Regions from separate parts of the Arthrobacter sp. B0427-1-12 genome, predicted to be linked through region 2. Evidence: predicted binding sites of a transcription regulator. Region 2 holds the regulator's gene; the other holds the start of a gene.

Region 1 (14,923 bases), on a different contig from region 2:
TGCTTTCCTGCCGAGGTGCCGGTGAACCGGCAGGCACCGGTGTGTGGATGGGGCAGGTCGCAGATTCGTGTATTCGGCCGCATACACCCTGCTGAGCGGCGTCGGAATCGACCAAAACGCTGTGCTCACGGGGTGGCCCGGACGGACCGGCCCCGGAATCAGCGCTCATTGGTGTGGGATTAGGCTGGGGCAGACCCATGATGAGATCCGTATGGTAAGAGCCGGAACCGTGGTGGTTCCGGCTGACCTCCTGTCCCTGCCGCTTTACTGCACCAGGAACTGTACCCATATTTTTTTCCCATCAACGGTGCCGAAGGAAGAGCCCGCCGGGACCGGGCCGCCCACCCCTGACACACCCCAACCCGAGACCGATAACTAGCGCATGTGACACCGGGTATCCCTTCGGCGGCGGACCGTCAGGTACCGCCAGCCCATTCGGTCGGTCATGGGTAGTGTTCCCTGCCCGGGCGGGGCTAGAGATACCCGAACCCGCTGCACTGTCCGCCCCGGCCGCCCGCCGCGGGGCCCATAGTGCTGTGAATAGGTGCGGGATCCCCGTCCTCGGCGGTCCCGGTGCCGGCGGCCGGGCGGGCGGGCGCAATGTGGCGCAGTTGCTGCTGCGCCGCCAGGGTCTGGTTCGCGATTTCCTGCACCGCCAGGGCTGTCTGGATGCCCCGGAACAACCCTTCCAGCCAGCCCACCAGCTGGGCCTGGGCCACCCGCAGCTCGGCTTCGGAGGGAGCGGAATCGGCTGGGAAGGGCAGGCTGATCCGGTCCAGTTCCCGGGCCAGTTCAGGGGCGATTCTGTCCTGAATCTCGAGAACGGATTGTTAATAGATGCTCGCCAGCCGGTACCGCGCACCCTCATCCAGGGGTCCATTGCGCACCTCCTCCAGCAGCTGCCCGACCGTCCTGCCGATCCGGACGACTTTAGCGGGCTCATCCACCGGCATGCCGCGCCCAGCCGGCTCTGAACCTGCAGCATCGGCCGGGTCGCATTGGGCGGTCTTCGGGCTGCCCTGCCCGGGCTGCCGCGGCTGCGCATCTTCCGAACGCCCGGCAGCGGTCGGGGAGCCTTCCGCCGCCATGTCTACGGTCCGCACAGTCTCCGCCGCCATGGTCCCCAGCCCGGGACGGCAGTCACCTGCTGCCACCGGAAACGAATCGAATCCGGCTGCCACTATCACCGTCTCCTCCACAGTCCTAAAGTTGAGCCATATCGACTCAACTACGCCAAAATGATACCGCTCCCCCGCTCTGGCCGTTCCAGAGGAAGAACGCCTTTAGCAGATGCCGCAGAGGCGGCCGGCTCATTCCATGTGCCCGCGCCGGCGCTTCTGCCCCGTCTGAACGGTGGAACCATATTGAGGCAGGCTAGGTGGGGCGGTCCGGGCAGACCAACGCCTGACTGGACCTCCCCCCGCTTCGCCAAATGATGCCAAGACAGGGCAGCCGCTGTCTTAAACAGATCGGGGGTCTGGCGTTCTTGCCGCCAAGGCCCCCCGGTCCCGTTGCTCCGCCATAGCGGAGTCGGTAGCGCACCTCTCGGAATTGCCTCCGGCCAGCCATCCCGCTACTGTGCGGGACCGCATTGTGCGCTACGCCCATTAAATTACTGCTGGCGCACAAGGCAGATAAGACGGCTGCCGGAGCATTTTGGCCAGGATCCCGGACAGTGCCTTATCGCCTGCAGAGGACTCACCTTCGGCCGGTAGCCGGGAAACACCGCGGGCTTCCAGTCACTTTCCGCTCATCGGCCGGGCGCCGCAGCTTCACCCCGGCGCCGCGCGGGAAGGTGAGCTGCCCGTTCCCGGCCCGGGGCCGGAAACGGGCGACAACCTCAGGCTGCGGCCGGGGGTCAGCCGCGGCTGATGGGGATCTTCCGGGGCCCGGACTCGGGTTCCTCCGGCACCGGGACACGGATTTCAAGGATCCCGTCGTTGTAGGAGGCCTGGACATCCTTCTCATCCACGGGGCCGGGCAGGGTCACCGTGCGGGAAAACGCGCCGTAGCGGAATTCGGAGCGGTAACCCTTTTTGCTTTTCTTCTCCGTTTTTTCCTCGTGCTTGACCTCGATCCGCAGCTGATCCCCGGTCAGGGTGATGTCCACATCCTTTTCCGGATCAATACCGGGAACCTCGGCCCGCACGACCATGGACCCGTCCTCCCGGTATTCCTCAACCCGCAGCCACTCCAGATCCCCTTCCCACAGCCGGCGCAGGGGTTCGGGAACGTCAACTCCGGCACGGCGCAGAATATTGGCCATCGCTACTACCTCCAATCAATGCATCTCCGGCATGTGTCAGGATCCGGTCTTCTGCTGCCCGGCCGATTTCTGTTCGGCCGGCGCTTCGACCGCTTCCTGGCGGTGTCCGGCAACCACTTCGATCTTCCGGCGCCTGGCGGCTTCGCTGACCGGGATGGTCACGCTCAACACCCCGTTGTCGTAGTGCGCCGAGATGCCGTCCACCTGAATGTCCTGGCCCAGGGTCAGCTGGCGCAGGAAGGAGCCGCTCTCGCGCTCCCGCAGCAGCCACTGTGTGCCCTCGGTTTCCTTCAGGGTCCGCTGGGCGCGGATGGTCAGCAGCTGCCCGTCGACGTCCAGATCGACCGATCCCGGGTCAATGCCGGGCAGGTCCGCGTTCAGGATGTAGTGGTCCCCTTCCCGGTACAGGTCCATGGGCATCACCCGCGGCCCCTGTCCGCGGCCTAACAGGGCCTGGGAAACGCGCTCCAGTTCCTGGAATGGATCAAACCTGGCCGTCATGCTCACCAACTCCTTCATTCCAAACTTCGTTCATCCCAAAGTTGAGCCTACTACGCTCAACTACGACCATATTAACGCACTCCCGCCCGGAAGCGGTAGACCGTTTCCGGGGTTCCGGGAAGCGGTAAAGACGGCAGCCTTGGGTACGCAGGCGCTCAGCGGTTAACGCATTTTCCGTCAGCCGGGCCTGTCCTTGGGCCGGCGGGCCGGGATACGCTGGGATGCCGCCCGGAGCGGCTCACAAGGAACCGCGTTCCGATGGCTCGCAGCCGGCCTGCCGGCAAACCATTCGATACATCGGCACCAATGACAATGTGTTGATCGCCCAATGCAAGCCCCCAACACCCCGCAGCGGCCCCGGCACCGGCACGAGCTCCAGCCCAGGCAGGCCCCCCCCGGCCGCCGGTGCTGAAGTGCCCTCCTGTCCCGGGTGCGGTCCGATGAGTTCCTTCACTTCCAGGAGTACCTCCCGGCCCGGACCCTGCCGGACCGCCGGCAGGAACCGGCCCACGCCGCCTACATCTGCAGCCGCTGCGGGAGCACCCGCGCCCACCGGGTACCGGATACCTGGACACCCCCAACTGGGACGGGTTGGCCTGAAACCGTCGCAGCAACCGGGCTTCCTGTTGCACGGGCTTCCGGTCCCCGTTCCTGCAGGCCCGCCCCGTCCGGATCATCAGGTACCCCAGCTACCCCACACCCGCGCCGGCGGCCAGGTCGATCTGCTCAGCGTCCAGGTCGCGGCCACCGCCCAGCCGGGAACCGGCAGCTGCGCTGCACGGACGGTATCCGCTGCAGCGCTGAGCAGTCAGGCACCTCGGCCGCCCCCGATGCATCCCCTCACCCGTATCCGGGTGCGTCATCCGGGACCCCACCGGCGCCTCATCCGGGCGGACGGTTGCCCTGCGCGCTGCTGCCGGCCCTACGTGCAGGCGCTGTCCGAATCGCGCAGGAAAAAATACCGCAGGACAGCCGCATACACCAGCACATACCCGGCAAGAGTGAGGACCGCCAGTTCCGAGGCAACACCGAGGATGAGCACCACCGTCCCCACCAACGCGGCCAGGACCGCCCGGCGCACCGCCCCGGGTGGCGGACCGGCGAACCCCTCGGTCAGAATCCGTGCCAGCCTGGGATCCTCGGCGGCCAGTTCACGCTCAAGTTCCGCCAGGCGCCTGTTCTCTTCATACGAAAACACCGGACATCTCCCGCTCCGGTACGGGACCGCCTCAAGCACCCGCAGCCCCGTACTGGCTTGAAACCCTGAAGGTGCTTTTTGCACCTTGTTCCCATTATGGATCCGCGCCCCGACCCCCCGCACCTGCCCGAAACAACCCGGCAAACCCCGGGCCCGCCGGCGTCCCCTCCCGCGGCCGGTTTCCCTGTCCTCGGACCAGCGGCCGGACACGACGGCAGCCGGGATCTGTTTCCGCTGCCGGCCGGCTGGCTCGTATCCCTGAGAAATGACCGCTTCACGGCAGGGAGAACCACAAAATGCTGTACGAGGAATTCTTGGCCCCAGTCCGGGACCGCCCTACCGGCCCACCAGCAGCACGGACGCCGATAACAGCGCATACGACACCTGGAAGCCAGGGCAGAGCATCGCTGAGGGCACCGGTTAGGATGCAGGCAGTGCCGCCCGGCACTGCGGGATGAGGAGGAACATGGCCCACATTCGCTACGGTGACCGCAATTACCACATTCAGGATTCCGATGTTGAAGAGTACCGGCAGAAAATTTTGGAGGCGCTGGGGAAGAATGAGGTAACCGCCTTGGGCGTAAGCGAGCTCATCAACGGAGAACGCTACCCCTCCACCTTGTTCATCTCCCGAGGTGTCCCTCTGAGCGTGCATGAATGGGACACCCACCGGATCTAGACGGCAGGGAAGGGCCGCACCCGGCAGGGTGCGGCCCTTCCCTGCCACATGTCCGGCCGCGGTTATCGGGCCCTGTTCCGGTTGGGAACGGACGCTCTTCGGCCCCCGCGTTGCGGTGCTCTGGCCAGCGGGGCCACGGCTGGATAATCTGAGCAGCATTAGGCCGCAGGAGGCGTTTGCATGGCGAGAATCGAGGACTATGCCATCGTCGGTGACCTGGAGACGGCGGCACTGATCGGGCGGAACGGGTCCATCGACTGGCTGTGCCTGCCGCGCTTTGATTCCCCGGCCTGTTTCGCGGCGCTGCTGGACTCCCCCGAGGCAGGACGCTGGCTGCTTGCTCCCGCCGGAGCCGGGGAGTGCACCCGCCGCAGGTACCGGTCGGACACGTTGGTTCTGGAAACCGAATGGGACACCGCCGGAGGAAGCGTCCGGATTATCGACTTCATGCCCGGACGCGATGACGCGGTGGATGTAGTGCGTATCGTGGAGGGCCTCAGCGGCACGGTGCCGATGCACGGAGAGCTGTGCCTGCGCTTCGACTACGGCCGGGTCATACCGTGGGTGCGCCGCATCCCGGGCGGCATCAGCGCCGTCGCCGGCCCCGACTCCGCCTACCTCACCACCCCGGCTCCGTTGAAGGGGCTCAAGCTGCACACAGTCAGCGAATTCACCATACGGGCCGGGGACAGGGTCCCCTTCGTCCTGCGCTGGGCCCCGGGCCACCACCCGGAACCGGCCCGGATCGACCCGACCAAAGCGCTGGAGGCAACGGAGGCCTTCTGGCGGCAGTGGATCAGCCGCAGCCGGGTGGAAGGAAAATACAGCGACGCCGTGAAACGTTCCCTGATCACCCTCAAGGCACTCACCTATGCCCCCACCGGCGGCATCGTTGCCGCCGCCACGACCTCTTTGCCCGAGCAGCTCGGCGGGCCCCGGAACTGGGACTACCGCTACTGCTGGCTGCGCGATGCCTCCCTGACCCTGCAGTCCCTGCTCGCCGTCGGCTACACCGAAGAGGCCGCCGCATGGCGCGAGTGGCTGCTGCGTGCGATCGCCGGAGAACCGTCCAAACTCCAGATCCTCTACGGCCTTGACGGAACCCGCCGGCTGCCCGAGACCGAACTGGCCTGGCTGGCCGGCTATGAAGGCTCACAGCCGGTCCGCACCGGCAACGCCGCCACCGGACAGCTACAACTGGATGTGTGGGGCGAAGTCCTCGACGCGCTCTCCCTCACCCGTGCTGCGGGCCCGCCCGGAACCTCCGACAGCTCCTGGGACATCCAGGTCGCGCTGATGGAGTTCCTCGAAGGAGCCTGGAACGAACCCGACAACGGGCTGTGGGAAGTCCGCGGCCCCCGGCGCCACTTCACCCACTCCAAGGTCATGGCCTGGGTCGCCGCAGACCGCATGGTCAAAGGCGTCCGCCAATCCGGGCTTCCCGGCCCCGACAGGAGATGGTCCGCACTCCGGGAACAAATCCATGCCGATGTGATGGCTCATGGCTTCAATGACCAGCTCAACACCTTCGTCCAGTCCTACGGCAGCACCGAGCTCGACGGCAGCCTGCTGCTGATCCCCCGCGTCGGCTTTCTGCCCTATACCCATCCACGCGTCATCGGGACCGTGGACGCAGTCTGCCGCGACCTGAGCGAAGACGGCTTCGTCCTACGCTACCGCCCCCAAACCGGCATCGACGGAATGCCCGGGGACGAGGGTGTCTTTCTGGCCTGCTCCTTCTGGCTCGCCGAGGCCCTGCTCGGCATCGGCCGTTACAACGAAGCCGTCGAACTTTTTGAGCGCCTGCTCTGCCTGCGCAACGACGTCGGACTGCTCAGTGAGGAATGGGACCCGCGCACCCGCCGGCAGCTGGGCAACACCCCGCAGGCCTTCAGCCACTTCCCCCTCGTCCACTGCGCCCTGCAACTGCACCTCGGCACCGTCCGGAAAAGCGACACACCCATTCCCGGGGCCTGGACAGCGAACAGCGGCCCATATGCGCACTGACAGGCATCAGAGCACCTCTGCCTGAAGCAGCGGCTGTACCGGCCCGAAGCATTGGGTACCCTGCCGGCCTGGGTTTCATCCGGTTCCCTCCCACGGCCCTACCTTCAGGGCGGCCTCAGCCGGTATGGGTCTTCTTCCGCGACGGCGTTCAGCATTCCTTGGGATACCCCGAGGACGCGTGGATCCCCCGGGACAGGAACGCTCCGGCTGCCCGCCGTCGGCCCTGCCAGGTCAACCGGTCCCAAAAGCTAGGGCTGGACCGGTCCGCATCCCGGTACATCAGCGTTACTGTGATGCCATGACCCGGCAAGGAAAGGGCGACAGCCCCGAAGATCTGCCGCCGCTTCTCTCAAGCGGTTCGCCCGACTCAACCTGTTGCTGGTTCCGGCCCTGGTCGCCGTGGCCACCGTGCTGGGAAACCAGCTAGGCATGTGGCGCTGCTCATCCTCGGTGCCCTCATGGCCGCTATAGACGTACCATTCCTGATCGCCGTTCGACGCGAATACAGAGATCTGACACGCGAAGCGGGCGGGCAATCGGGGGGCGAGGCCCAAGAGGGGTTGACATGATCCACGTCACTCTTCATGATGGATCATATATGATCTCATACATGATCTGGAGAAGAATTTGAGCGAAGATATGAGCACTGTGGCAGCCACTCTGCCGGTGGTTGACTCGGCCATCCTGAAAAACACCGGCAAGGTACTGGCTGTCCATCTCTCCTACGCCTCACGGGCCGCACAGCGCGGACGGGTTCCCGCGCATCCGTCCTACTTCATGAAGGCATCCTCCTCCCTGAGCCTGACCGGAGGTACGGTGGAACGCCCGGCCGGAACTGAGCTGCTCGCCTTTGAGGGCGAGGTGGCTCTGGTCATCGACAAGGAGGCCCGCCGGGTTGGGCTCAAGGATGCCTGGAGCTACGTCGGGGCCGTCACGGCCAGCAATGATCTGGGTATCTATGACATCAAGTACGCGGACAAGGGCTCCAACATCCGCTCCAAGAGCGGGGACGGCTTCACCCCGATCGGTCCGGCGCTGATCCCGGCGGATCAGGTGGACCCGACGGCACTGCGGATCCGCACCTGGGTCAACGGTGAACTTGTCCAGGAGGACACCACTGAGTCACTTTTGTTCCCCTTCGCGCAGATCATCGCGGACCTGTCCCAGCTCATGACGCTGGAACCGGGAGACATCATCCTCACTGGCACCCCAGCCGGCTCCTCCGTGGTGGTACCCGGTGACGTAGTGGAGGTTGAGGTGGACACCGCGCCCGGCGACAGTGCAGCAGCGTTAAGCAGCGGCAGGCTCCGAACCACCGTGGTCCAGGGCGAAGTGCCTTTCGCCGACTTCGGCAACACCCCCAAGGTGACGGACCAGGACCGCGAGGACGCCTACGGCTCGGCCGAAGCAGCCGGCCTGGCGCCCAAGCAGCCCGTGCTCACTGAAGAACTCAAAACCAAGCTCGCCTCCGTGGCGACCGCCACGATTTCCGCGGCCCTGCGCAAGCGAGGGCTCAACAACGTCAGCATCGACGGGCTGCAGCCTACCAAGCCGGGCCAAAAGGTCATCGGCACTGCCCGCACCTTGCGCTACGTGCCCAACCGCGAGGACCTCTTCAAGAGCCATGGTGGGGGCTACAATGCCCAGAAGCGCGCCATTGATGCGCTGAACGACGGAGACATCCTGGTGATGGAGGCCCGCGGCGAAAAGGGCTCCGGAACCCTCGGGGACATCCTGGCCCTGCGCGCCCAGGTGCGCGGCGCTGCTGGCATCATTACTGACGGCGGTGTCCGGGACCTCTCGGCGGTCGCCGGCCTGGATATCCCCACCTTCCATAGTGGTCCGCACCCGGCCGTACTCGGCCGCAAGCATGTGCCGTGGGAAGTCGATGCGACCATCGGCTGCGGCGGCACGACGGTTCAACCCGGAGACATCATTGTGGCCGATGACGATGGCATCCTGGTGCTGCCGCCGGCGCTGGCCGAGGAAGTAGCGGACGAGGCCGTGGAGCAGGAACGCAAGGACACCTTCGTCTTCCAGATGGTCAAGGAAGGCCACAAGGTGGACGGGCTGTTCCCGATGAACGCCGACTGGCTTGCCAAATACCAGCAGTGGGTGGCAGAGGGCAACGGGTCCTGATATGTCCACCGCTACTGCCCCGGCGCCGGCGTCGAAGTCGGAACAGGCCTACCAGCTGCTCCGCGACCGGATCGGCACCGGCCAGTTCGTCCCCGGCTACCGTCTGGTGCTCAGCACCATTGCAGAAGAACTCGGCTGCAGCGTGGTACCGGTCCGGGAAGCGATCCGCCGGCTGGAAGCCGAAGGACTCGTCACCTTCGAGCGTAATGTGGGCGCTACCGTTGCTGCCCTCGACACCACGCTGTACCTGCATACCATGCAGACGCTGAGCATCATCGAGGGTGCGGCAACGGCGCTGGCCGCCGGCCTGATTACCGACGACGATCTGCGCCGGGCCCGCAAGCTCAATGCGCAGCTGCGCGAGTGCCTGGAGACCTTCGAACCCGTCCGCTTCACCAAGCTCAACAACGAATTCCATGCCATCCTCTACGGCAGGTGCCCCAATCCGCACATTCTGGACCTGGTGCACCGGGGTTGGAACCGCCTGAATGCCATCCGTGCTTCCAGCTTCGACCTGGTCCCCGGGCGGGCCCGCGAGTCCGTTGCCGAACACGACGGACTGCTCGCCCTGCTTGAGGCAAAAGCCGATCCCCATGAAATCGAAATGGCCGCCCGAGCCCACCGGACGGCCACGCTCAACGCCTACATGGCGCAGACCAACCAGCCGCCCTCAGTCCTCTAGCAAACCTGGACACCACGAAAGGTAGATCATGGCCGACCACTACGTGCCCGAGAACCTGCCCGCCCACATCCAACACTTCATCAACGGCAAGTTCGTCGACTCGATCAACGGCGCCACCTTCGACGTGCTCGATCCGGTGACCAACCAGACCTACGCCACCGCCGCCGCCGGCCAGAAGGAGGACATCGACGCCGCTGTCGCCGCCGCCCGCGAGGCTTTCGTCAACGGACCGTGGCCCAAGCTGAAGCCGCGCGAACGCGCCCGGATCCTGAACAAGATCGCCGACGCCGTCGAAACCCAGGAAGACCGCCTGGCCGAAATGGAAACCTTCGACACCGGTCTGCCGATCACCCAGGCCAAGGGCCAGGCGCGCCGGGCGGCGGAGAACTTCCGCTTCTTCGCGGACCTGATCGTGGCCCAGTTCGACGACGCGATGAAGGTTCCGGGGTCCCAGCTCAACTACGTCAACCGCAAGCCGATCGGCGTCGCGGGCCTGATCACACCGTGGAACACCCCGTTCATGCTTGAGTCCTGGAAGCTGGCCCCGGCACTGGCCACCGGAAACACCGTGGTGCTCAAGCCGGCTGAGTTCACCCCGCTGTCGGCTTCCCTGTGGGCGGACATCTTCACCGCCGCGGGTGTCCCTGCAGGCGTATTCAACCTGGTCAACGGCCTGGGTGAGGAAGCCGGCGATGCGCTGGTCAAGCATCCGGACGTGCCGCTGATCTCCTTCACCGGCGAGACCACCACAGGCCAGACCATCTTCCGCAACGCCGCGGCCAATCTCAAGGGCCTGTCCATGGAGCTCGGCGGCAAGAGCCCGTGCGTCATCTTCGCCGACGCCGACCTGGACGCAGCCATCGACTCGGCGCTCTTCGGGGGCTTCTCCCTGAACGGTGAGCGCTGCACGGCCGGTTCTCGCATCCTGGTGGAGCGGCCCATCTACGACGAGTTCTGTGAGCGCTACGCGGCCCGGGCCAAGAACATCGTCGTCGGGGATCCGCACGATCCGAAGACCCAGGTGGGAGCACTGGTGCACCCGGAGCACTACGCCAAGGTGATGAGCTACGTGGAGATCGGCAAGTCCGAAGGACGCCTGCTGGCCGGTGGCGGACGGCCGGAGGGGCTGGAGGAAGGCAATTACGTCGCGCCGACCGTCTTCGCCGACGTCGCCCCGGATGCCCGCATCTTTCAGGAGGAGATCTTCGGCCCGGTGGTGGCCATTACTCCGTTCGACTCAGATGAGGAGGCCTTGTCCCTGGCCAACGGCGTCAAGTATGGGCTGGCCGCGTACATCTGGACCCAGGACCTGACCCGGGCGCATAACTTTGCGCAGGATGTCGAGGCCGGCATGGTGTGGCTCAACAGCCACAATGTCAGGGACCTGCGCACCCCGTTCGGCGGCGTGAAGGCTTCCGGGCTGGGCCACGAGGGCGGCTACCGGTCCATCGACTTCTACACCGACCAGCAGGCCGTCCATATCACCCTGGGTTCCGTCCATACCCCGAAGTTCGGCGCCGAAGCCGCCGCCAAGATCGACTACTGACCGCTTCACGATGAAGGAGAAAACACCATGAGCAACGAGATTCCCACCCCCTCGGTTCCGGCCCCTGACATCGTCCGCTGCGCCTACATGGACATTGTCGTCACGGACCTGGCCAAGTCCCGCGAATTCTATGTGGACGTCCTGGGCCTGCACGTGACAGAGGAGGACGAGAACGCGATCTACCTGCGTTCCCTGGAGGAGTTCATCCACCACAACCTCGTGCTGCGCAAGGGCCCGGTTGCCGCCGTCGCGGCCTTCGCCTACCGCGTCCGCACCCCCGGGGACGTGGACAAGGCCGAGGCCTACTACCGAGAGCTGGGCTGCCGCACCGCGCGCCGCCGGGATGGCTTCACCAAAGGCATCGGCGACTCCGTCCGGGTCGAGGATCCGCTGGGCTTCCCGTACGAGTTCTTCTACGAAACCGAGCACGTCGAGCGCCTCACCCAGCGTTACGACCTCTACTCCGCCGGCGAACTGGTCCGGCTGGACCACTTCAACCAGGTCACCCCGGACGTACCCCGCGGGCGCAAGTACCTGGAGGACCTGGGCTTCCGGGTGTCGGAGGACATCAAGGACTCCGACGGCGTCACCTACGCCGCCTGGATGCACCGCAAACAGACCGTCCATGACACGGCCCTGACCGGCGGCAACGGCCCGCGCATGCACCACATCGCCTTCGCCACGCATGAGAAGCACAACATCATCCAGATCTGCGACAAGATGGGCGCCCTGCGCATCTCCGACCGGATCGAGCGCGGCCCGGGCCGCCACGGCGTCTCCAACGCCTTCTACCTGTACATCCTGGATCCGGACGGTCACCGCGTGGAGATCTACACCCAGGACTACTACACCGGCGACCCGGACAACCCCACCATCACCTGGGATGTGCACGACAACCAGCGCCGCGACTGGTGGGGCAACCCCGTCGTCCCCTCCTGGTACACCGAAGCCTCCCTGGTCCTGGACCTGGACGGCAACCCCCAGCCGGTGATCGAACGCACCGACGCCTCCGAGCTGGCGGTCACCGTCGGCGCCGACGGCTTCTCCTACACCCGCAAGGACGACACCGCGGTGGAGGGCTTCAAACTCGGCGCGCAGGTCTAGATCTCCGCACCGGGCTTGCGGGCCGGTGGCGTCCCGAAGACCTCCGGCCCGCAGCCCTGCGGTCCCAGCACAGAAAGCAGGCTTCATGCTTGACCAGACAACCATTGAGACGATTGCCGATGAGCTGGTGGAGGCCGGCCGCACCCGGACTCCGGTCCCGCGCCTGACCGCCCGCTACCCGGACATGACGGTGGAGGATTCCTACGCGGTCCAGATACTGTGGGGACGGCGCCTGCAGGAATCGGGCCGGACCCTGGTGGGACGCAAGATCGGGCTGACCTCCAAAGCCATGCAGGCCGCCACGGGCATCACCGAACCGGACTACGGCATGATCTTCGACGACATGGTGCTGGAGAACGGCTGTACGGTGCAGTGGAACCGGTACACCCATCCGCGCATCGAAGTGGAACTGGCCTTTGTCCTGGGCAAGCCGCTGACCGGGCCGGCTTGCAGCATCTTTGACGTGCTGGATGCCACCGATTACGTCATTCCGGCACTGGAGATCCTGGACTCACGCATCGAGATGGAAGGCCGCACCATCGTGGACACCATCTCCGATAACGCGGCCATGGGCGCCATGGTCCTGGGCGGGACCCCGGTCCGGCCCAAGGACGTGGACCTCCGCTGGATTTCCGCCCTCCTGTACCGGAACCAGACCATCGAGGAAACCGGCGTCGCCGCCGGGGTGCTGAACCACCCGGCCGCCGGCGTCTATTGGCTGGCCAACAAGCTCTCCGCCCACGGTACCTCCCTCGGTGCCGGAGAAATCATTCTCGCCGGTTCCTTCACACGCCCCATGTGGGTCTACGAAGGCGACACCGTGCACGCAGACTACGGACAGATGGGATCAGTCACATGCCGTTTCGAGTAGAACCCCCGGTACCCTTCCGCTCGGTGCTCGCTGCCGACCGTGCCCGGATCGGCATGTGGGCCTGCACCGGCAACCCCCTGGTCACCGAAATCTGCGCCGGGTCCGGGCTGGATTGGCTGCTGATCGACGGCGAACACAGCACCAATAGCCTCGAATCCATCCAGCTCCAGCTGCAGACAGTTGCCGCATACCCCATCACACCGGTAGTCCGCCCTCCCAGCGGCGATGCGGTCATCCTCAAGCAGTACCTGGACGTGGGCGTACAGAACCTGCTCATCCCCATGGTGGACACCGCTGACCAGGCCAAACAGGTCGTCGCGGCCGTCCGTTACCCGCCCCGGGGCGTCCGCGGCGTGGGGTCCGCCCTGGCCCGCGCCTCCCGGTGGAACCGGATCGATGGCTATCTGGGCATTGCCGAGGAAACCATCACCCTGCTGGTGCAGATTGAATCGGCCACAGCGGTAGAGAACGTGCAGGCCATTGCCTCCGTCGACGGCGTCGACGGGATCTTCATTGGCCCCTCCGACCTGGCCGCCTCCATGGGCTACCTCGGCCAGCAGGACCACCCGGAGGTGGTTGCCGCCGTCGAACACTGCATCAAGGCAGCGGCTGCACTGGGCAAACCGGTCGGGGTCAATGCCTTCGCCGAGGCGACCGCCCGCCGTTACCTGGATGCCGGGGTCAACTTCATCCTGGTCGGAGCCGACGTCGCCCTGCTGGCCCGCGCCACCGAAGCCCTGGCCAGAACCTACCTTCCGCCGTCCGGAAGTGCTGAGGAACCGGTCACAAGGGTCGCCAGTTACTGAATCATTGCAACGGGCCCAAGCGGCCCGTGCCGTTGGCACTGTTGTTAGGCCGGGGAGGGGCGCTTTGGACGGGATCAGGAGTCCGGCCTCGCTGACGGCCCGGCCGCCGCAAACGCCTCCGGCCCGGCCCCTGCCCTTAGGCAGGCTCCTGCTGGGACTGGAACGGGTGCGTGATTCACTCCTTTACGTCCCGCCCGGCCTGCAGGGGGGAAATCCGGCCGGGCTCGTCCTCACCCTCCATGGCGCCGGAGCAGACGCGGCCGCAGGCCTGTCCCTGCTGGCCCCGGTGGCGGATGAATACGGTCTGGCCCTCCTGGCCCCGGCATCGCGCGGATCAACCTGGGACGCTGTCGGGCACCGCTACGGGCCGGACGTGGCCGTCATCGACCGGGCACTGGGCCGGGTCGTCCGCACCGTCCCCATAGACCCTGCGCACATCGGCATCGCGGGCTTCTCGGACGGCGCCTCATACGCCCTCGGCCTGGGTCTGGCCAACGGCAGCCTAATCCGCCGCGTCATCGCCTTCTCACCGGGCTTTATCCCGCCCGCCCCGCGCGTGGGCAAGCCCGCCATCTTTATCTCCCACGGTGATCACGATGTGGTACTTCCCGTCGGCTCGACCAGCAGAAGGATCGTTCCCGCGCTTCGGCGGGACGATTACGATGTGGTCTACCGGGAATTCCCCGGCGCCCACACCATACCCCGGCACATCGTCCGGGAAGCGGCCGAATGGCTCGGCTGGTAGACGCGGGGAGGGAATACCCTCATCTCCGGAATCCCGCAGTCCAGGGACAGCAGCGCTGCCGCCGCCCGGGGCTTCAGTGGAGGCAGCAAGGCCGGCGTCCCGAGGAGGTCTTGTGCGTCACGCGGCCCGTTTCCTGATGGTTGCGCTGGTGTTGTTCCCGCTGCTGGGCGTTCCAGGCTCCGGCGTCTACGGACCGTACACCGTTGCAGGCCTCGGGGACTCGATCACCCAGGCCACAAACAGTTGCTGTGAACCTGGAAACCATCCGGCGAAGTCCTGGTCCACCGGGGACGACGGGTTCGACGGCGTCCGGAGCCACTATGAGCGGCTGGCGGTCCTGCACCCTGGGAGCGGCAACAACAATCACAATAATTCCGTC
Region 2 (14,923 bases):
ACGGTATCGTCCACGTGTCCGCCAAGGACAAGGGCACGGGCGCCGAGCAGTCCATGACCATCACGGGCGGCACCGCACTGTCCAAGGATGACATCGACCGCATGGTCCGGGATGCCGAGGAGCACGCCGCGGAGGACAAGAAGCGCCGCGAGGCCGCTGACGTCCGCAACACCGCGGAGCAGACCGCCTACTCGGTGGACAAGCTGCTGGCCGACAACGCTGACAAGCTGCCGGAGAACGTCAAGACCGAGGTCAAGGCCGACGTCGACGCCCTCAAGACCGCGCTGGCCGGAACCGATGACGACGCCGTGAAGTCCGCCTTCGAGAAGCTGCAGGCTTCCCAGAGCAAGCTGGGCGAGGCCATCTACTCGCAGGCCCAGCCGGCCGAAGGCGCAGCGGCCGGTGACAGCGCCGGCAACCCGGGCGCAGGCAAGTCCGATGAGGACATCGTCGACGCCGAAATCGTAGACGAAGACGAGAAGAAGTAACCATGCCCCACCACGGTGATGAATCAGAGCACGAGCACGAGGATCTGACGCCGGTCGACGAGGCCCACGACACGGCTCCGGAGGGGGACGCTCTAGCGCAGGCCGAGGCGATCCTCAAGGAGGCCGGCCTCGAGGCGGAAGCCGGGGACGGAGCCGGTCCGGAAACGGAAACCGGCGAAACCGTCGAGACGGATCTCGCGGCCGAGCGGCTTGCTGACCTCAAGCGGCTGCAGGCGGAGTATGTCAACTACCGTAAGCGGGTGGAGCGTGACCGGGATGTCGCCCGGGACGCAGCGGTGATCAGCATGCTGAATTCGCTGCTGCCGGTGCTGGATGACATCGATGCCGCACGGCAGGCCGGCGACCTGGAAAGCGGGCCGTTCGCTGCGATCGCCGTCAAGCTGGAGAACGTGCTGGCCGGCTACGGTCTGGTCCGCATCGAGGAAAGCGGTGTCGCGTTCGACCCGAACATCCACGAGGCGCTCATGCAGCAGTCCAGCGCTGATGTCGAGACGGATACCGTGAGCCAGGTCCTCCGCTTCGGTTACAAGAGCAACGACCGGACCCTCCGGCCGGCCCAGGTAATCGTCGCGGTACCTGAATAGCGTCCGTAGGGGCCAGAGCCGCCTTTCCCGAAGGCCGCTCTGGCCCTCGCCGCTTTCGGCCGTAACTGTTCTACATTGAGAAGAAAGGAGGTGCCATGGCCAGCCAGGACTGGATCGACAAGGACTTCTATAAGATCCTGGGCGTTCCCAAGGATGCCAGCGACGCTGACATCAAGAAGGCATACCGCAAGCTCGCGCGCCAGTTCCACCCGGACCAGAACCAGAACGATCCCGCGGCGGAAAAGACGTTCAAGGACGTGAGCGAGGCCTACTCCGTGCTGTCGGATCCGGAGGAACGCCAGCAGTACGATGCGATCCGGGCCATGGGCGGTGGCGCGCGGTTCAGTGCGCACGGTGCCGGCCAGCCGGGCGGCAGCGGCTTCGAGGATATTTTCGGCGGACTGTTCGGCGCCGGCGGCCATGGCCGAGGACGGCAGGCAGGCGGCTTCACGGCTTCGGGCCTGCCGCCGGAATTCGCCGATCTCTTCGGTGGGGCCGGCGGCTACGGGGGATACCGGCAGGCACCGCAGAAGGGTGCGGACCGGACCGCGACCACCAGCATTTCCTTTGCCGGGTCGATCAAAGGAACCAGCATCGGCCTGCGGGAACCATCCGGCGAGGTCATTGACGTCCGTATCCCCGCCGGCATCAAGGACGGCCAGAAGGTCAGGGTTCGCGGCAAGGGACAGCCGGGTCCGGCGGGCAACGGCGACCTGCTGGTGACGGTCAACGTCAAGCCCCACGAGTTCTTCACGCGTGAGGGCGACAATATCCGGATCCATGTTCCCGTAACCTTCCCCGAGGCAGCGCTCGGCGCGCAGATCCAGGTACCGACGCTGACAGGGGAGACGGTTAAGCTGCGGATTCCGCCGGGAACCCCGTCGGGGAGGACGCTGCGCGTCAAAGGGCGCGGTGTGTCGACCTCGAAGGCGACCGGTGACCTGCTGGTGACCATCGACGTCGTCGTTCCGCAGAAGCTGAGCAAGGAAGCCGAGGACGCGGTGAAGGCCTTCGCGGCGGCCACGGCCGACGGCGGCCCCAGGGCCCACCTGGGCGACAAAGCGCGGCTGTAGGTTGAACGTAGCAGCCGGCCTGTGCCGCGGCCAGGCTGCGGTTCCCGCCGCGGCTCCGGCCGCGGCGGGAACGGCGCCCGCGCTGCCCGGCATGGCCGATGACTTGGTGAAAGGAGAACAGTGGGCATTGACAGCAATGCGCCCATATTTGTGATCTCCGTGGCGGCGGAGCTGGCGGAGATGCACCCCCAGACCCTGCGGCAGTACGACCGCCTGGGCCTTGTGTCACCCAGCCGTGCGCCTGGCCGGGCCCGCCGTTATTCACAGCGGGACATCGAGACATTGCGCGAAGTGCAGCGCCTTTCCCAGGAAGGGGTGTCGCTCGAGGGGATCAAACGGATCCTCGAACTGGAGACCCAGGTGGCGCTGCTGGAGGCGCGTGTACGGGAACTGAGCGAGGAGCTTGCGGACGCCCAGGCCCGCGGCAGCGCCGAGGCCCGGCGGATCTTCGCCGCAGGACTGGCCGGTGATGTCGTCAGCCTGGCGCGGGGGCAGCGTCCGCGGCCACGTTCGCAGGCCCTGGTGGTTTGGCGGCCGCAGGGTCATTAGCCGAGCGCCGGGCCAGTTCCATCGCTCCGGCGAGCCGTATGGCCAGTGCCGGCCCCACCCCGCCGATGTCCTGGAGCCGCTCAACGGAAACAGACTGGAGCCCGGCCGGCCCGCCGAACTCCGTCAACACCAGGCCGGCCAGTTCCAGGCTGCTCAGCCCGCGGGTGCCGGACCCAATCACCAGAGCCAGGACCTCCGCGTCCCGCAGCCGGGACAGTCACACCCGACGCAGGCGTTCCCGAGGCCGGCCGGCTTCGCTGTGGGCAACTGTTCCGGGTGTCCCGGCGGTGGAGGAGCAGTGCCGGGAGGCGGTCGGCCAAGATTCGCCTGAAGTTCAACTGCAGAACATCGCCCGGGCTGGTACCGGCGGCTACGTTCGAAGGGTCAATACGTCCCACGATGAATGAGGACCCACCATGAGCGCACCAGCCGCAGCACAGCTCAACGTCGTCGTTTCCGCCGAAAGCGTCCAGGAGGGCGACGACGCCGTCGTTTCGTCCAACGTCACCCTGGTCAACGCCTTGCTGACTGAGCTGCTCACCGAAGACGAGATCGCCATCAATGCGCTGCGCAGCTACTACGTCGATTTCTACCTCACGCAGGTGCTCAACGGCGGATTCGCCCAGTACATCTTCAATTCCGGCTGGAAGGCGGAACTCAACGAACGCGTCCTCGAGGGCCTGAACCTCATGGGCGCGGATGCCCATGCCCGGCTGTTCGAGAAGGCCGTGGCCGCGTTCGAAGAACTGGACGAGGAGGAAAAGGACTTCTTCCTCAGCGATGCGTTTTTCGATGACCTGGACGAGGACGATCTGGAGGGCGACTGGGACGAAGACCCGGACGAAGACCTGGACGACGACGGCTCCGCCCGGAACAGCGAATCCATGCCTGACCCGGAAGAAGACTACGACGAAGACGAAGAGGACATTTTCGACGATATCGACGAGGACTTCTACGCGCTGAACGATTCGGACGATCTGGTGGCCAGGAACGCCGCCTGGCTGCGTTCCCTGCCGGAGTTGCAGGTCATTCCCCGGGACGGACTGGAGGACTATGTGGGCCGTCGTGTCGCGGAGATTCCGGATCTGGCGGAACGGAAGGAAGCCGCGGCCCGCTACCTGGCGGAGAATATGCCGGAGTCCGAGCGCATTATCCGGGTTCTCACCGAGGTGGCCGGCCAGGAACTCGAGGCGATCACCCTCGGCGACCCGCAGTTCAAGTGGCAGGGCGAAACCGCTTTTGCCTGGCACTTCACCACCGACCAGGGTGAGTACCTGATGATCGAGCGGGAAAATGAGGCACTGATGATCGACGGCGATACCCGCGAGATTGTCGCCTCAGTGGAATTCGACGACGAGGACGCCGACGACGAAGAGCAGGCATCCGCCACCCAGGCCAGTCCGCTGCGCTAGGAGCTCTGCCGAAGAGATCGCCGGCACGGCAGCGGGGCGGGACGCTTGACGTGTCCGGCCCCGCCCGGCCCCTGGCAATGCTGTTGCACAGCCCTGCTTACTGCATCATGGTTCCATCGGGAGCCACGAGGTACCACACATCGCCGACGCCCTGACCAATGATGTCACCAGGTGCCTGATCCTCTGCGTAAAGATAGATCGGCATGCCGTTGATGGTGATCTGCTTCTGGCCGTCCGGCGTATCGATGGTTCCGATTTCGCCGGTCACTCCCTCAACGGATGGCGAATCGCTCTCGGTGGTTACCGGCGGCCAGGCCTGGAGGCAACCGCCGGTGCAGGCGCTCACGCCCGAATTCGCGGTGTCCCGCGTGTAGTAGTAGACGCTCAGGCCTTCGCCGTTGACGACGATCTGGCCCGCTTCGCTTTCCGCGACTGCCAGGTCTGCAGCACCTTCGCCCGCGGCGCCGCCGGTTCCCTCGGTGGTTCCTTCAGTCGGAGACGGGGATTCGGTGGCGGGAAGCGGATCAGTGATCATCGTGCCGTCCGGTGCCACGACGTACCAGACCTGGCCCACGTCCTGGCCGGTCACATCGCCCGGCTGGTTGTCCCGGATCCAGTAGTACAGCGGCATGCCGTTGAGGGTGACCCAGCGCTGGCCGTCGGGGCCGTCCGGGCCCTCAATGGTGCCGACCTCGCCCGTGACGCCTTCAACCACGGGGGTTTCGTTGTCCGTCAGCATGGGCGGCCAGTCGATGAGGCACTGGCCTTCGCACGCACTCACACCGGAGTTGGCGGTGTCGCGGGTGAAGTAGTACAACGTCATACCGTCGCTGTCGACGACAATCTCGCCCAGCGGGGAATCGGCGGTCATCAGGTCGACGTCACCCGCCGCCGTCGTTTCGGCGGGGGATTCGGTCTGTTCCGTCCCCCCCTGCTGCCCGCAGGCCGTCAAGGCCAGCAGGCTCAGCGCCATCGCAGCGATGACGCCGCGCAGCTTGTGGTTCATGGTTTGGTACCTCCTGATTATCCGGGCAGGGCTCGGGATGAAGGGAGGCGGTCAGAGCGCGCCTCTGACAGTGAAGACGAGACGCGACGGGATGAGGTTCAAATCACATGCACAAGTTTCGGGCTGAAAATTACGACGGCGGCCGGCAAGCCTGGCGCCGTCAGGCTGAAGCGCGCGCCGTGCGCCGGTAAGTGAGGTCGAAGATCTCCCGGCCGGCGCGGTGCGCTTTGTTCTCGAAGCTGGTCACGATCCGGCCCTCGAAGCGCGGCGCCCAGCCGCCCTTGTCATCCAGGTCGGCGGATGGGACCCGGCCCTCGGCGCCGCTGGCCCACACCCGAGTCAGCGGGCTGTCGGCGCCGCTGCGTTCACCCGCATGCACATTCTGGAAATCCGCTGCCCTGTCCAGCACTTCCCGCATTTGAACCGCGTAGTCGGACCAGTCGGTGGCCAGTCGCCAGAGGCCGCCGGCTTCGAGGACGCGGGCCACCAGCGGAGCGAAGCTGTCCTTGACCAGCCGCCGTTTGATGTGCCTGGTCTTGTGCCACGGATCCGGGAAGAACACCCAGACTTCGCTGACCGAGTCCTCGGGAAGCATGGTGCTCAGTACCTCCGGCGCATTGGCCTGGACCACGCGCACGTTGGTCAGGCCCCGCTGGCCGATGCGCAGGAGTGTCTGCGCCAGTCCCGGGCGGTAAACCTCGACCGCCAGGAAGTTCCTGTCCGGATACTGTTCGGCGGCATTGACGACAGCCTCGCCCAGCCCCGAACCGATCTCGACGACCAGAGGCGCCTTGCGCCCAAAGGCGGCCGCGGCATCGAAAACGAAGCCGGGATGCACCGAGGTATCGGCCTGCCGGCGGGGCACGTCCACCACGAATCGGGCGGCATAGTCTTCCCAGGCCTGCTGCCTGCGGCCCTGCAGTCGGGAACCGCGGCGGACGAAGGAGACCGGCTGGCTGCGGTAGGCGCCGGCGGCTGGGGTATCGGGCTGGTCGGGGGAGTGCGGCTGGTTGTTCATCGCAGTAAAGGATAGCCGCTGGGACGCTGGTGCCGGTTGGCCGGCCGCCGGGAGCAAATAGATGCCCGCAGGACCAACGCCGGTCCTGCGGGCATCTACCCCCAACTGGTGTTTCCCTTGGATCCGAGCGTTCCATGAAGTAGCTTGATAATCAAGTAAAGACGGCCTTATTGCCCGGCTGACCCTAGAACTCTCCTCGAGTTGCCGCGGGTTTCCGGAGTTTGAGCCAATCACTCGGCTACCGAGTAACTTGGTAGACTCTGCGGCAGAGGGGGAAAAGATGCCGACAGCACCCAGCAGTGACACGATCGGGGATCCTGTTCCGAAGCAGGATGTCCGCGCTTTGGTGGACATCCTTCGGGTCCTGAATGCCAATACCCTGCGCCTGCGCATACATTTTGCCGGTGAACTGGGCCTTGGCCTGAACGAGTTGAACGCTCTTGTCCATCTGCTCGATGCCGGCCGGATGACTCCGAAGGACCTCGCCCGGATGCTCAGCATCACCACCGGATCAGCCACGGCGATGATCGACCGCCTGGAGAACGCCGGTTTCGTGGCCCGCCGACCCCATCCCAGTGACCGCCGCAGCCTGCTGCTGGACTTGACCCCGGCCGGCCGGCACGCCATGAAGTGGGTGGGTGAACAGTACGAGGCAGCCATCGTGGGCTCCTTCCAGGAGCAGATCCGGATTCCGGAGGGCACCACCGATTTCCTGCGGAAGCTCTGCCGGGCCATCCAGGAGGCGGCGGACAAGCTGGGCGGATCCTGACCCAGCCTGCTGCTGGTAGACTTGAGGAAGTTGCTGCGCTTCGGTGCAGCCTGCGTCGTTGAACGCTTACATTCTGTCCCGCTGTTCCATCAGCCACCGGCCCCGGTCACCACGTGTGTTCCGGCAGGCCAGCCCCTGAGCGGTTGACACTGTCTGACTTTTCTTCGGCGAACCCCTCGCGGACCCGCGGCGGGGACACTGACCGAAAGTACCTGTACATCCATGACTACTTCTGTTGCCTCGCGCCCGATTTCAGCCATTCCGGCCGATTCCACCCCGCGTTTTTCCGCTCTGGGCGTGCCCCGGGCCCTGGCCAACGCCCTGGCCGCCCAGGGCATCACGGCGCCGTTCCCGATCCAGGTCCAGACCCTGCCGGACACTCTTGCCGGCCGTGACGTACTTGGGCGCGGCCGCACGGGTTCGGGCAAGACACTGGCCTTCGCCCTGCCGCTCGTCTCCCGGCTTGCCGAGCGCGAAGCCGCACACCGCCGTCGTCCCGGCCGTCCCCTGGGCCTGGTGCTCGCGCCGACCCGCGAACTGGCCACCCAGCTCAACAACACGATCGAACCGCTGGCGGCCGAGCTGGGCCTGAACACTACCGTGATCTACGGCGGTGTCTCCCAGCAGCGCCAGGAAAAGGCGCTGCGCGCCGGCATCGACATCGTCATCGCCTGCCCGGGCCGCCTCGAGGACCTGATGAAGCAGCGCATCGTCACCCTGGAGGCGGTGGAAATCACGGTGCTGGATGAGGCGGACCATATGGCGGACCTTGGCTTCCTGCCCGTGGTCAAGCGTCTGCTGGACGCCACGCCCGAGCGCGGCCAGCGCCTGCTGTTCTCCGCCACGTTGGACAACGGCGTGGACAAGCTGGTCAAGCGCTACCTGTCCAATCCGCTGACGCATTCGGTGGACGACCCGCAGGCCGCGGTCACCACCATGGAGCACCACGTGCTGGTGGTCAATGACCAGACCGTCAAGAAGCAGCTGATCGTGCAGCTGGCAGCCGGTACGGGCCGCCGCGTGCTGTTCATGCGCACCAAGCACCACGCCCGGAAGCTGGCGAAGCAGCTGACCGATGTTGGCATCCCCGCCGTCGATCTGCACGGCAACCTCTCCCAGAACGCCCGCGACCGCAACCTGGCCGAGTTCGCCGCCGGTGATGTCCGCGTCCTGGTGGCCACCGACGTCGCCGCCCGCGGAGTGCACGTGGACGACGTCGAACTGGTCATCCATGTCGACCCGCCCACGGAACACAAGGCCTACCTGCACCGCTCCGGACGCACCGCCCGTGCCGGTTCCGACGGCACGGTGGTCACCGTGACCCTGCCCGAGCAGCAGTCCGACGTCCGAAAGCTGATGAAGGCCGCCGGTGTCGATGTCGCGTTCGAGCGTGTCACCGCAACCTCACCGCTGGTGGAAAAGCTGGTGGGCGAGATGGCTGAAAAGGTCGATCCGCGCACCCGGGCCATGCTGCTGGCACAGAAGCTGCCGCAGCAGGGCGGCGGCAAATCCACCGGCGCCAACGCCCAGCGCAAGCGCGCGCAGCGTTCCGCAGGCGGTGAGGGCCGCGGCGGCCGCGGGAAGGCTTCGGGCCAGCCGCAGCCCCGCACCGGCGACGCCGGCCGGCGCGGTGCGCGCCAGGACGTCGCTCCCCGCAGCCATGGCGCCCACAGCAGCGCCGCCGGAAGCGCCCGCGACGGTGGAATGAACGGGAACGAGGGTGGCCAGCGGTCCTCCTCGGCCCAGCGGTCCGCTCAGCGTCCTGCCACGGGCCAGCGGCCGGCCGCCCCGCGCGGTTCGCGCCGTGCCTCCGTACCGGCAACACAGGAGCGGCGCCGCAGCCGCTGATCGGCTGCGGCCTCGGGACATCCGGTGGCTATTCGACCGCCCGTTCGCTGATGGACTGTTGCCGCGCGCCCGGTGCTATCCGGAAGCGGCGTCCGGTGATCTCCGTGGGGACGATCCGGATGAAGTTGTTCTTCTCGCCTTCCTGCCAGGGGAACAGCGGGAGCATGGCGGAGGCCAGGATGTCCTCGATGTTCTGCAGCCGCTCGGCCCGGCCCTTGATCACAGCGCTCCAGGCATGGTTGCTGCCCGCATCGTAGCCGTCCACCTCGAAGGCCACGGGGTGGCCGGACAGTACGCCGTCCAGTTTGCTGCCCTGCGCGGTGCGGAAGACGACCGTGCCGTGGTCCACCACGTAGGTGATCGGGAAGATGTCCGGATGGTCCCGGATGATGACCGCCAAACGGGCGATCTCAGCAGTGCGGATGGCCTGCCAGCACTCATTGGCAGAGAGGTCGCGGATTCCGTGAACTGCATCATTGGCGTCCATAGGCTCAGTCTAGGCGCTGGCCATGGCGGAGTGTAGGGCCCGCTGCGGTCAGCCCGTTGGACTCGCCGCTGTGTCCTCCGTGCACAAAAGTACGATGGCAGCCTGTCCGGTGACGCCCATGGCTTCCCTCAGGGCTGGCTCGCCAAGCGCCCTGCGCATGCCCGCCAGCGAGGTTGCGCCGCACGGACCCGAGTCCACCTTCAGGCGGCCCAGGTCGGCCATGGCCCGGGCCGCCTGCTCATCTGCAATGGCCACGGCGGCGTCTGTTCCGCCGCGCAGATCAGGCCAGGCCGTGAGCGAAACGGTGCCACAATCCAGGCCGGCAAGCATGGTACGGCCGGTTTCCACCGACGTCCGCCTGCCGGCCTTCAGGGATTCCAGCAGGCAGGCGGCGCCCCGCGGTTCCACGCTCAGCAGCGACGGGCCTGCATCCCCGAAGGCGCGCCTCCGGTGCCAGCCGCGCTGTCCGCGGTGCTGGCGCCGGTAATGCTGCACGGCAGCCTGCGCCAGCGATCCGGCACCAACCGGCGTCGCCACGGCATCGACCCGCCGCACACCGGCTTCGGCCAACTGCAGGTCGATCTCCCGGAAGATGGTGGAATACCCCTCCACGATCCAGGTGGGGACCCGCTCATATCCGGGCCACGCCCTGTCCTGGATGAGCAGGGCGGTAAGATCCGCCGTCGAGGGATCGAGCGCATACTCTGCAGCGGCGACCGTCCCTTCGGCGACCCTGGCCGCGGCGGCTCGGACGACGTCGTCGTACGGGGCGTCCAGTTCGGTGACCACGGCGCCCTCGCCGGCGATCCCGTCCTTGGCCCGCCGGCTGATCTCCGCCGGCACGAAAATCTCCGCCCCAAGCCCCAGCATCCGGGCCATGCGTGCCACGGCCCGGCCATGGTTCCCGTCGGTGGCCGCAACCAGCGACAATTCACCAACGCCGGCGAGGAACGGACTGATGTCCTCGAGCGAGCGGGGGAGGCGGGTTTCGCCCGCATGCTCGGCGAGGGCCCGGCACACGGCCCAGGACGCCCCCATGATCCTGAAGGCCGGCAGTCCCAGCCGCAGGGGCTCCTCCTTGGCGAAGACGCGGCCCACGCCCATTTCCGCTGCGAGTTCCGGCAGTTCCCTGAGCGCCGTAGCGCCGTACCCGGCCAGCCGCTGATGGAAGGAGAAGACTTCGCCCGGGACCGGCTGCGCCACATAGCTTCGCGCCTGGGGGTTGGCGAACCAGTCCGCGGGATCCATGCCTTCATTGTTGCCGCCGCGGCGGGCGAAAGATAGGCCCGCCTCCAGCAAGCGGAGTGGGTGGGCTGTCAGGGGCTTCCCCCATGGCGGCGCGGGGCCGCAGCGGGAAGAATGGGCTTCATGAAGGCCCTTCTGAATATTATCTGGCTGCTTTTCGGCGGCATCTGGCTGGCACTGGGCTACGTCCTGGCCGGCATTATCTGCTGCGTCCTGATTGTCACCATACCCTTCGGGATCGCCTCCTTCCGGATCGCGGGCTACGCGCTGTGGCCCTTCGGCCGCACCGTGGTGGACCGCGGAGGCAGGACCTATTTCATGTCCACCCTCGGCAACATCATCTGGCTGGTCTTCGCGGGGATCTGGATCGCCATCGGCCACGTCCTGACGGCCATTCCGATGTTCCTGAGCATCATTGGAATTCCGCTGGGCATCGCCAACATCAAGATGATCCCCGTATCCCTGATGCCGCTGGGCAAGGAAATCGTTCCCACGGACCGCCCCTTCATCCCGCAGTACCGGTAGGACGCTACTGGTGCCGCTGCAGCCATTCGTCCCAGACCGGCTGCTCCCGCCGGGCGGCCGCGGCCGCACCGGACCCATAGAGATAGGCGTGCATGCTGATCCATGTCTCGTCGTGGAAGGAGTGGGCGGCCAGCTCCAGGATGCCGGCATGCGGGCTGGTCAGGTGGACCGCGACCATCCTGGGCCCGGTCTGGAGGATCGTTCCGGCAAAGGCCGGCGCGTCTTCCGGTGAGCTGACGGCGCTGCCGGGTGCGCCGCCGTCGAGCTTCAGGGCGTCCTCGAGCCGGTTCCAGACCGCATCCTCGGGCCCGGTCGTCTGCTTTGACGCGAGCAGGGTCGCGGCCGGCTGATTGCGGTAGTTGGCCAGGTAGAAGCGGAGGTTGAAGAACATCTGCTCCCAGCCTGCCAAGGTTCCGTCTACATCCGCCGCATGGGCCTGGGCGTTTCGGGGGAAGCCCGACGTCAGAGTCACCCTGCACCGGCCCTCGGCGGCCGGCTCCACCGTGATTACGGTGACCCAGTCCGGAACGGGTTCGTCCGGACCCAGCCAGTCCCGTTCGACGTATTCAAAGCGTCGCGGCGGTTCCCAGACGGAGACTTCCCCGATGCTGTCCCCGTGTTCGCCGTGGTGGGTGATGATCCGTCCGCCCACCCGCTCCTCGATCTCGGCCGGGACGAACCAGGCTTCCGTGCCGGCCCCCGTCGCTACGGCCCGCCAGACGTCCTCGGGGGATCCGTCAACCTCAGTCGCCACGCGGGCCAGATAGCCGCCGTTGGCAGTGTCGATGCCGCTTTCGATGCTGTCCATGCGATCACTTTCCTTTGTCAGGAGCTGGTATCTGCGTACAGTCTCGCAATTTTTCCGCCCCGCGTCTTGCGCGCAGGCTAGGCATTGGGCATAGCCTCGGGATATGAGTGCTATGGCGGAGCAGCCAGCCGGGACCAAGCGGTACGTGATGGTGGCGGGCGTGGAGCCCCTGTACGACGGAATGGCATTCGGCAAGGATGCCTGGCCGCTGCACGTGACGCTGGTGCTGTTCCAGGCGGACTTCGATGCAGCGGCCGCCGTGTCGGCGGTGGATGAGGTCATGGCGGCAGCGGAGGCCGTGACAGTCCGCATTGGCGCGGACGCGCGGTTCGGATACCGGGGATCCGTCCGGGTGTCCCTGGTGGAACCGCATCCCGGCCTGCAGGAGCTCCACGAAAGGCTCGCCCGGGCGGCGGTGGCGGGAAATGCGCACATCAAGAGTCCCCAGCACGCTTACGCACATTACCGGCCGCATGTGTCCGTCAAGGGGAAACGCCGGGTCCACGAGGGCGACGAGGTCCGGCTGGGTCAGTATGCCCTGGTGGACATGCAGCCTGACGGGGACTCAAGGATGCGCAAGGTCGTGGCGCTGTGGGAGCCGTAGCATGACGGGCCGTGGTTTTCCGGCGGGTTTTCGTGGGCCGGGCCGGTGGCCGTCTGCGGACCGCGCCCCGCTGCGGGGACGCGGTCCTCGATGGCAGCTCAGCCGGGTGGCGTTAGCGCTTCCGGGCCTTGACTTCCGTTTCCATCACCTTGGCCTTCTTCTCGGCGCGCTTTTCCTTCAGCGACCGGCTGGCGGCTTTCTTTGCGCCGGGCTTTTGAGACTTTTCAGACATCATGTTCCCTTTCCACGGGGCGGCGATGGGCCCCGTTACCGGTTGACCATACGTGGTTCCGCAGGAAAGGCAATTCGGCCCCGGCTGCAGGCGGTCGGACGCTGTGGAAAACTTTACAGCTTAAGTTGAGTGAGTTAGACTCAACTTAGTTGCGCGGAGCTTCGTGAGGCAGTGTCGCTGCCCGGGGCTCACCCTGATTCTGACCACAGAGTGCTCGGAAGGAGCTCGCTTTGGACGCCAAGTTCACCACCAAGAGCCAGGAGGCTCTTTCCGCCGCCGCCATGAACGCATCGACGGCCGGCAATCCCCAGATCGAACCCGCCCACCTGCTGAAGGCGCTGCTGGACCAGCGGGAAGGTGTCGCCGTCGCGCTGCTGCGCGCCGTGGGCGTCGAACCGGACGTCATCTCGCCGAAGGCGAGCCAGCAGATCAAGTCCCTGCCGTCGTCGTCCGGTGCCTCCGTGGCCCAGGCGCAGCTGGGGCGTGCCGGCCTGCAGGTAATCCAGGCGGCGCAGCAGGAAGCCGAAAAGCTCGGGGACGACTACGTCTCCACTGAACACCTGCTGCTGGGCCTGGCTTCCGACGCCGGTGCCACCGGCCAGCTCCTTCGTGGCGCGGGTGCCACGCATGAAGCACTGGCAGCGACGCTGCCGAGTGTCCGCGGTGACCGCAAGGTCACCGGTCCGGACCCGGAGAACACCTTCCAGGCGCTGGAAAAGTTCGGCGTGGACATGACAGCAGTGGCCCGGGCGGGCAAGCTGGACCCGGTGATCGGCCGGGACTCCGAAATCCGCCGGGTGATCCAGGTGCTCAGCCGCCGCACCAAGAACAACCCGGTGCTGATCGGCGAACCGGGCGTCGGCAAGACCGCCGTCGTCGAAGGCCTGGCCCAGCGCATCGTGGCCGGCGACGTGCCCGAATCTCTGCGGGGCAAGACGCTCATCTCGCTGGACCTCGGAGCCATGGTGGCCGGGGCCAAATACCGCGGCGAATTCGAGGAACGGCTCAAGGCAGTCCTTGAGGAGATCAAGAACTCCGGCGGCCAGATCATCACCTTTATCGACGAGCTGCACACCGTGGTCGGCGCCGGCGCCTCCGAAGGAGCCATGGATGCCGGCAACATGCTCAAACCGATGCTGGCCCGGGGCGAACTGCGGATGATCGGCGCCACCACACTGGACGAGTATCGGGAACGGATCGAGAAGGACCCGGCACTGGAGCGCCGCTTCCAGCAGGTCTACGTCGGGGAGCCGAGCGTGGAGGATACGATCGGCATCCTCCGCGGCCTGAAGGAGCGCTACGAGGCGCACCACAAGGTCTCCATTGCCGACTCCGCACTGGTCGCGGCGGCGACGCTGTCCAACCGGTACATCTCCGGCCGGCAGCTGCCGGATAAGGCCATCGACCTGGTGGACGAGGCCGCGTCCCGGCTGCGCATGGAAATCGACTCCGCACCGGAAGAGATCGACCAGCTGCGCCGCGCCGTGGACCGCCTGACCATGGAGGAGCTGGCCCTGGAGGGCGAGACGGACGAGGCTTCCGTGGAGCGGCTGGCCGCCCTGCGCGCCGACATGGCGGACAAGAAGGAGCAGTTGGCGGCGCTGAACGCCCGCTGGGAGGCGGAGAAGGCCGGCCTGAACCGCGTGGGCGAGCTGAAGGCCCAGCTGGATGAGCTGCGCTCGCAGGCGGACAAGTACCAGCGGGAGGGCGACCTGGAGAACGCCTCCCGCATCCTTTACGGCGAGATTCCCACCTTGCAGCGGGAACTGGACGCCGCGCAGGCCGCCGAGGAGCAGCCGGACAAGCCGGAACTGATGGTCGCGGAGGAAGTCACCGCCGACGACATTGCGGAGGTCATCTCAGCCTGGACCGGCATACCCGCCGGCCGGATGCTGCAGGGGGAGACCCAGAAGCTGCTGCAGATGGAGCAGGTCATCGGGGCCCGGCTGATCGGCCAGACCAAGGCCGTGGGCGCCGTTTCGGACGCCGTCCGACGGGCACGGGCGGGCATCTCCGATCCGGACCGGCCGACTGGTTCCTTCCTCTTCCTGGGCCCTACCGGCGTCGGCAAGACCGAACTGGCCAAGGCGCTGGCGGACTTCCTGTTCGACGACGAGCGCGCCATGGTCCGGATCGACATGTCCGAGTACTCGGAGAAACACTCCGTCTCCCGGCTGGTCGGTGCCCCCCCGGGCTACGTTGGCTACGAGGAGGGCGGCCAGTTGACGGAGGCGGTCCGCCGCCGGCCGTACTC

What was found. The regulator HspR, encoded in region 2, represses chaperone genes until heat shock. The targets are predictions, from matches to a motif close to AAGTTGAGTCNNNNNGACTCAACTT.
Region 1: a site for HspR is predicted at 2,806-2,830, ahead of AC5RWU_RS13460 (Hsp20/alpha crystallin family protein). Genes of this name have one in related genera too.

Annotation. Positions count from the first base shown of each region.
Region 1 is NZ_JBNHIC010000021.1:3,912-18,834, forward strand. Features, by position in the region: partial or broken gene AC5RWU_RS13450 (proteasome activator) at 474-1,118, opposite strand; gene AC5RWU_RS13455 (Hsp20/alpha crystallin family protein) at 1,859-2,266, opposite strand; gene AC5RWU_RS13460 (Hsp20/alpha crystallin family protein) at 2,303-2,767, opposite strand; gene AC5RWU_RS13465 (DUF3040 domain-containing protein) at 3,690-3,965, opposite strand; gene AC5RWU_RS13470 (hypothetical protein) at 4,432-4,644, shown strand; gene AC5RWU_RS13475 (glycoside hydrolase family 15 protein) at 4,825-6,651, shown strand; gene AC5RWU_RS13480 (fumarylacetoacetate hydrolase family protein) at 7,291-8,790, shown strand; gene AC5RWU_RS13485 (GntR family transcriptional regulator) at 8,792-9,472, shown strand; gene hpaE (5-carboxymethyl-2-hydroxymuconate semialdehyde dehydrogenase) at 9,501-11,018, shown strand; gene hpaD (3,4-dihydroxyphenylacetate 2,3-dioxygenase) at 11,046-12,122, shown strand; gene hpaH (2-oxo-hept-4-ene-1,7-dioate hydratase) at 12,208-12,993, shown strand; gene AC5RWU_RS13505 (HpcH/HpaI aldolase family protein) at 12,978-13,799, shown strand; gene AC5RWU_RS13510 (alpha/beta hydrolase) at 13,966-14,544, shown strand; gene AC5RWU_RS13515 (GDSL-type esterase/lipase family protein) at 14,657-14,923, shown strand, end outside.
Region 2 is NZ_JBNHIC010000001.1:233,772-248,694, forward strand. Features, by position in the region: gene dnaK (molecular chaperone DnaK) at 1-488, shown strand, start outside; gene AC5RWU_RS01215 (nucleotide exchange factor GrpE) at 491-1,093, shown strand; gene AC5RWU_RS01220 (DnaJ C-terminal domain-containing protein) at 1,189-2,166, shown strand; gene AC5RWU_RS01225 (heat shock protein transcriptional repressor HspR) at 2,287-2,715, shown strand; gene AC5RWU_RS01230 (UPF0758 domain-containing protein) at 2,642-2,932, opposite strand; gene AC5RWU_RS01235 (DMP19 family protein) at 3,132-4,127, shown strand; gene AC5RWU_RS01240 (hypothetical protein) at 4,225-5,133, opposite strand; gene trmB (tRNA (guanosine(46)-N7)-methyltransferase TrmB) at 5,294-6,151, opposite strand; gene AC5RWU_RS01250 (MarR family winged helix-turn-helix transcriptional regulator) at 6,432-6,920, shown strand; gene AC5RWU_RS01255 (DEAD/DEAH box helicase) at 7,143-8,768, shown strand; gene AC5RWU_RS01260 (pyridoxamine 5'-phosphate oxidase family protein) at 8,797-9,255, opposite strand; gene AC5RWU_RS01265 (pyridoxal-phosphate dependent enzyme) at 9,304-10,503, opposite strand; gene AC5RWU_RS01270 (YccF domain-containing protein) at 10,624-11,025, shown strand; gene AC5RWU_RS01275 (SRPBCC family protein) at 11,030-11,833, opposite strand; gene AC5RWU_RS01280 (2'-5' RNA ligase family protein) at 11,946-12,437, shown strand; gene AC5RWU_RS01285 (hypothetical protein) at 12,550-12,672, opposite strand; gene clpB (ATP-dependent chaperone ClpB) at 12,900-14,923, shown strand, end outside.